Regions from separate parts of the Acidaminococcus sp. HCP3S3_H5 genome, predicted to be linked through region 1. Evidence: a T-box and tRNA genes for the amino acid it is inferred to sense, from the RefSeq annotation. Region 1 holds a T-box; the other holds one or more tRNA genes.

Region 1 (3,385 bases):
CGAAAAGACGGTGAACAGCCTGGGAATCCGGAATTTCGACGTGGGGATCGTGGCCATCGGCACCCTGGAACCCAGCCTGCTGGCCACCATGCTGCTCCGGGAAGCGGGGCTGAAGACCATTGTGGCCAAGGCCTCCAATCCCATCCACGGGAAGATGCTGAAGAAGCTGGGAGCCACCAAGATCATCTATCCGGAACGGGACATGGGACGCCGGGTGGGCCACAACCTGGCCTACACCAATATCCTGGATTTTGTGGAACTGTCCGACAACATCTGCCTGATGGAAGTGAACCTGAGCCCCAAAATGGCTGGGAAAAGCCTGGCGGAAATGGACGTGCGCCGGAAGTACCAGGTGAACGTGGTGGCCATCAAACACCAGGACGGCTCCACGGAAATGACCCTGGAACCCACCAAGCCCCTTGCGGAAGGGGACCTTTTGGTGGTCATCGGCAGCCGGAAAAGTGTGGAAGCCCTGGAGGACGGCATATGATCAGTACCATCACTTCGCTGAAAAATGAGCTGGTGAAGCGGGCGGCTTCCCTGAAAATGAAAAAATACCGCCAGAAGGAAGGCCTGTTCCTGCTGGAAGGGAAACGGGCAGTGGAAGAAGCCCTGGCTTCCCAATGGAATATCCGGGCCCTGTTCTTTACCCGGCTGCCGGAAGGCTGGGAACAAAAGGCGGAAGAAAGCAGCCTGCCCTGGTATGAAGTGCCCCTGCCGGTGCTCCAGAAGATCACCGCCACCGAAGACCCTCAGAGTGTGGCGGCCCTGGTGGAGATCCGGCCCCGGGACCTGGGGGATTTTGCCCCGGACCGGGGATTCGTGCTGGTGCTGGACCAGATCCGGGACCCGGGGAACCTGGGGACGTTGATCCGCACTGCCGATGCCCTGGGGGCCGCCGGGGTGGTGCTGCTGAAGGATACGGCGGACCTGTACAATCCCAAGGTGGTCCGGTCCACCATGGGGTCCCTGTTCCACCTGCCGGTGCTTACCGGGGTGGAGCCGGCGGACCTGGAAACCTGGTGCCGGAAAAACGGATACGCCCTGTGGGCCACGGCCCTGGAAGGGGCGGAAGACATGACGAAGCTCCAGTGGCCGGCCAAGACCGCCCTGGTGCTGGGCAGCGAGGCGGAAGGGGTGTCCCCAGAGCTCCTCAAAGCCGCGGACCAGAAGGTGAAGATCCCCATGGCCGGCCAGGCGGAAAGCCTGAACGTGGCTGTAGCCGGGGGCATCGTAATGTTCCAGGCGGCCCGCTCCTTTTCCAGTTGACCACCGGGTCTAAGAAGTGTATAATAAACACGAATTTCAAACCAACAGGCGATGACAGAGACAGTACGCTTCTGGCTGGTACAGCGATCCGGGGAGGGTGGGAGCCCGGACAGGAGGCCTTTTGCGGAAGATCACTCTGGAGCCGGTCTTTGAACCAGCAGTAGGGGACCCGGGTTATGACCGTTATCCCATACAAGAGTGGCAGCAAAGCTGTCATGAGGGTGGTACCACGGGCCCTTTTGTCCCGTCCCTTTCGGGGGACGGGATTTATTTTTTTGGAGGTGTGCAAGAGTGAGCAAGAAAGACGACAAGTACGCAGCAACCCTGAATCTTCCGGAAACGGAATTCCCCATGCGGGCAGGGCTGCCCAAACGGGAACCGGATTTCCTGGATTTCTGGTACAAAAATGATATCTATGGAGAGAAACAGAAACTCCATGCAGGCCACAAGAAGTTCGTCCTCCACGACGGACCTCCCTACGCCAACGGCAAGATCCACATGGGCCATGCTCTGAACAAGGTCCTGAAGGACATCATCATCAAATACAAATACGCCCAGGGCTATGACACCCCCTACGTCCCCGGCTGGGATACCCACGGCATGCCCATCGAACATGCCTGCCTGAAGGCCACCGGGGTGGACCGTCACAAGCTGTCCCCGGTGGAACTGCGGAAAATGTGCCGGGAATATGCCCTTCAGTGGATCGACACCCAGCGGAAGGACTTCAAACGGCTGGGCGTGCTGGGTGACTGGGACCATCCCTATGTAACCCTGGATCCTCATTTCGAAGCGGAACAGATCCGGGTGTTCGGCACCATGGCCAACAAGGGCTACATCTATAAAGGGAAGAAGACCGTATACTGGTGCCCTCACTGCGAAACTGCCCTGGCCGAGGCGGAAATCGAATACGCCGACCAGAAGACGCCTACCATTTTCGTGAAGATGCCCCTGGTAAAAGACAACGGGCTGACTCCGGAAGCCGCCAAGGGCAAAAAAGCTTATATGGTGATTTGGACCACCACCCCCTGGACCATTCCTGCCAACGTGGCTGTGGCCCTGAACCCGGACTTTGACTATGCCTGGGTGGAATACAACGGGGAAGTGCTGATCATGGCCGCCGACATGGTGGACAAAGTGGCCCAGGAATGCGGGGTGGAATTCGGCCCTGTGCTGGGGACCACCAAAGGCCGTGCCTTTGAATATGCGGAATGCGAACATCCCTTCCCGGAATACAACCACCGGAAATCCCTGGTGGTGCTGGCGGACTATGTGGACAAGGAAGCCGGTTCCGGCTGCGTCCATACGGCTCCCGGCCATGGGGACGTGGACTATCTCACCGGTCTGAAATACAAGCTGCCCATCCTGTGCCCGGTGGACCAGAAGGGCTGCTTCACCGCAGAAGCCGGGGAACTGTTCCAGGGCAAGTTCGTCTTTGACAGCAACGGCCTGGTGATCAAACATCTGGCGGAACAGAACGCCATCCTGGGCAAAAAGACCATCCATCACCAGTATGCCCACTGCTGGCGCTGCAAGAACCCCATCATCTTCCGGGCTTCCGAGCAGTGGTTCGCTTCCGTGGACGGGTTCCGGGACAAGGCCCTGAAAGCCATCTCCGAAGACGTCCAGTGGATCCCCAGCTGGGGCGAATCCCGGATCCACAACATGGTGGCCGACCGGCATGACTGGTGCATTTCCCGGCAGAGAGTCTGGGGCGTGCCCATCCCCATCTTCTACTGCGAAGACTGCGGGGAACCTCTGATCGACGAAGACACGGTGGAAAAAATCGCCACCATTTTCGATAAAGAAGGCAGCGACGCCTGGTGGAACCACACCGCTGAAGAACTGCTGCCGGAAGGGACCAAATGCCCCAAATGCGGGGGCACCCACTTCCGGAAGGAAAAGGACATCATGGACGTGTGGTTCGACAGCGGCTCCTCCCACATGGGGGTATGCAAGCGCCGTCCGGAACTGAGCTGGCCGGCAGACATGTACCTGGAAGGCAGTGACCAGCACAGAGGCTGGTTCCAGAGCTCTCTTCTGACCAGTGTGGCCGTCACCGGCAAGGCTCCCTACCGGAGCGTGCTGACCCACGGCTATGTGCTGGACGGGGAAGGCC
Region 2 (3,385 bases), on a different contig from region 1:
CCAAAGTCATCCTGAAAGGGGACAAGCCGGACGGGGAATTCCCGCCGGTGAACAAACGGCTGTCCATCGGCAAGCTGCTGGACGAGGCCAATGAACTGCTCACCAGAGAAGGCATCTGGGTGGACAACCGGAGCGTTTCCCTGACCTACCGGAAGGCCCAGCTTCTGTCCAATACGAATCACATCCTGGATACGGAAGACTACCAGAACCTGGTGAAGGCTTTCACCATGGACGAAAAGAAGCGGCTGAACCGGCTGCTCCAGGAAAACAAATACAAGGTGGCCCATACGGTGAAGTCCGTCCACCCGGACGATCCGGCGGAAGAAGCCGAGGAAAGCACCCTGGGGACTCTCCAGGAACTGTTTGCCGTGATCGACGACAAAGCCCTCCACCAGAAAGTGGATGAGGAAACCAAGAGCAAGATCGAAGAAGCCAAAAAACGCTTCAGCCGTCTCCTCCACCGGATGGAATTCTGCGGGGACAACGCCAAGAAATGCCTGTCCGAAGCCAACCTCCGGCTGGTGGTCAGCATTGCCAAACGGTATGTGGGCCGTGGGATGCTGTTCCTGGATCTGATCCAGGAAGGGAACCTGGGGCTGATCAAGGCTGTGGAAAAGTTCGATTACAACAAGGGATTCAAGTTCAGTACCTACGCCACCTGGTGGATCCGGCAGGCCATTACCCGTGCCATTGCCGACCAGGCCCGGACCATCCGGATCCCGGTGCACATGGTGGAAACCATCAACAAGCTGGTCCGGGTATCCCGGCAGCTGCTGCAGGAACTGGGACGGGAACCGACCCCGGAAGAAATCGCCAAGGAAATGGACGTGCCTGTGGAACGGGTCCGGGAGATCCAGAAAATCGCCCAGGAACCGGTTTCCCTGGAAACCCCTATCGGGGAAGAAGAAGACTCTCACTTGGGAGACTTCATCGAAGACCAGGAGGCTCCGTCTCCGGCGGATGCCGCCTCCTACACCCTGCTCCAGGAACAGCTGGGCAAGGTGCTCCAGGAACACCTGAGCGCCCGGGAACGGAGAGTGCTGGAACTGCGGTTTGGCCTTATGGACGGCCGTACCCGTACCCTGGAAGAAGTGGGCCAGTATTTCGGGGTCACCCGGGAACGGATCCGGCAGATTGAAGCCAAGGCCCTGCGGAAACTCCGGAGCCCCAAACGGAGCAAACCCCTGAAGGAATTCCTGGAATAATTGACAGAATTTCCTTTTCTGGTTTATAATTTTAGCATTGGGCCTATAGCTCAGCGGTAGAGCCCCCGGCTCATAACCGGTTGGTCCAAGGTTCGAATCCTTGTGGGCCCACCAACTGAAAAATCCAGGCGGAACTTGACAAGTTCCGCCTGATTTGTTATAGTTCCTCTGTAATACGCAATGAGGGGGTTGGCATCCCTGAGCGTTCGCTTCACAAGAGAGGCCGCTTTCGGGCGGCAAACAGGGTGGAACCGCGGAACAACCTCCCGTCCCTGTAATGTAGAGTATCCTGTCTATATTACAGAGACGGGAGTTTTTGTATAGGAGGAGAGAAAATGGATTTTCAGACCATCATTTTGAACCTGCAGAAGTACTGGGCCAACCAGGGCTGCATCATGGCTCAGCCTTATGACGTGGAAAAGGGCGCCGGGACCATGAACCCGTCCACCTTCCTGCGGGTACTGGGGCCGGAACCCTGGAACGTGTGCTATGTGGAACCTTCCCGCCGTCCTGCTGACGGCCGGTACGGGGACAACCCCAACCGTCTGTATCAGCATCACCAGTTCCAGGTGATCATGCAGCCGTCCCCCAGCAACATCCAAGAACTGTACTTGGAAAGCCTGCGGGAACTGGGCATCCATCCGGAAGAACATGATATCCGGTTCGTGGAAGACAACTGGGAATCTCCCACCCTGGGGGCCTGGGGTATGGGCTGGGAAGTTTGGCTGGACGGGATGGAAATCACCCAGTTCACCTATTTCCAGCAGGTGGGTTCCATCGACATCAAACCGGTGGCTGTGGAAATCACGTATGGCCTGGAACGGCTGGCCATGTACATCCAGGGGGTGGAAAACGTCTACGACCTCCAGTGGGTGGGGGATGTGACCTACGGGGATGTGTTCCACACCAACGAAGTGGAACAGTCCCGGTACAGCTTTGACATCGCCGACATCGACCTGCTGTTCGACCTGTTCGACAAGTACGAAAAGGAAGCCAAACGGGTCATCCTCACCGGCAACATCCGTCCGGCTTATGACTATGTGCTGAAATGCTCCCACACCTTCAATCTGCTGGATGCCCGGGGCGCCATCAGCGTCAGCGAACGGACCAACTACATTTCCCGGGTGCGGGCACTGGCTCGGCTGTGTGCGGCGGCCTATGTGGAACAACGGGAAAAACTGGGATTCCCCATGCTGAAGAGAGGGTAATGGATATGGCAAATTTATTATATGAAATCGGAACGGAAGAAATGCCGGCCCAATACATGCCCGGCATCCTGAAGGAATACAAGGAACTGGCCGGGAAGAAACTGGCCGAAGCCCGGATCCCCTTCAGCACGGTGAAAGTGTACGGGACTCCCCGCCGGATGGCTTTCCTGGCGGAAGGGGTAGCGGAAAAACAGGAAGACTCCAATGTGGAAAGCAAGGGGCCGTCCCTGAAGATTGCCTTTGACAAGGAAGGGAACCCCACCCGTGCCGCCCAGGGATTTGCCCGGGGCCAGGGTGTGGATGTAAAGGAACTGGTCCAGAAGGACGGCTATGTGTATGCCGTGAAGCATCTGGAAGGCAAAAAGACCATCGACCTGCTGCCGGCCATCCTGGATGACATCCTCCATTCTCTGAACTTCCCCAAAACCATGCGGTGGGCTGACTATGATTTCGGGTTCGTCCGTCCTTTCCGCTGGATGGTGGCTCTCCTGGATGACCAGGTGATCCCGGTGGAAGCCAACGATGTAAAGAGCGGCAGAGAAGCCCGGGGCCACCGGTTCCTGAGCAACCATCTGATCACCATCCCGGACGCTGCTTCCTACGAAAAGACCATGGAAGACAACTTCGTCATGGTGGACGTGGACAAACGCCGGGAAACCATCCGGAAACAGATCGAAGACCTGGCTGTGGCCGAAGGAGGCAAAGCCGCCATTTCTCCGGACCTGCTGGAAGAAGTCACCTTCCTGGTGGAATATCCCACGGCACTGTGCGGCCATATCGATGACAAGTACCTGCGTCTGCCGGACTGCGCCATCATCACCCCCATGCGGGATCATCAGCGGTACTTCCCCATGTTCGACAAGGATGGGAAACTGATGCCAAAATTCATCACCGTCCGCAACGGGGGCAAGGAACATCTGGACATCGTGACCCACGGGAATGAACGGGTGCTCCGGGCCCGTCTGGACGATG

The links. A T-box is a leader RNA that pairs with one kind of tRNA and senses whether it is charged. The one in region 1 lies ahead of ileS (isoleucine--tRNA ligase), so its partner is inferred to be a tRNA-Ile.
Region 2: it encodes a tRNA-Ile, which carries the amino acid that the T-box ahead of ileS (isoleucine--tRNA ligase) is inferred to sense. The anticodon was not compared.

Annotation. Positions count from the first base shown of each region.
Region 1 is NZ_JBQKCS010000007.1:96,114-99,498, forward strand. Features, by position in the region: gene ACTQY5_RS09565 (potassium channel family protein) at 1-490, shown strand, start outside; gene ACTQY5_RS09570 (TrmH family RNA methyltransferase) at 487-1,269, shown strand; T-box leader at 1,312-1,524, shown strand; gene ileS (isoleucine--tRNA ligase) at 1,621-3,385, shown strand, end outside.
Region 2 is NZ_JBQKCS010000003.1:240,654-244,038, reverse strand. Features, by position in the region: gene rpoD (RNA polymerase sigma factor RpoD) at 9-1,205, shown strand; tRNA gene ACTQY5_RS05240 (tRNA-Ile) at 1,245-1,319, shown strand; gene glyQ (glycine--tRNA ligase subunit alpha) at 1,541-2,413, shown strand; gene glyS (glycine--tRNA ligase subunit beta) at 2,419-3,385, shown strand, end outside.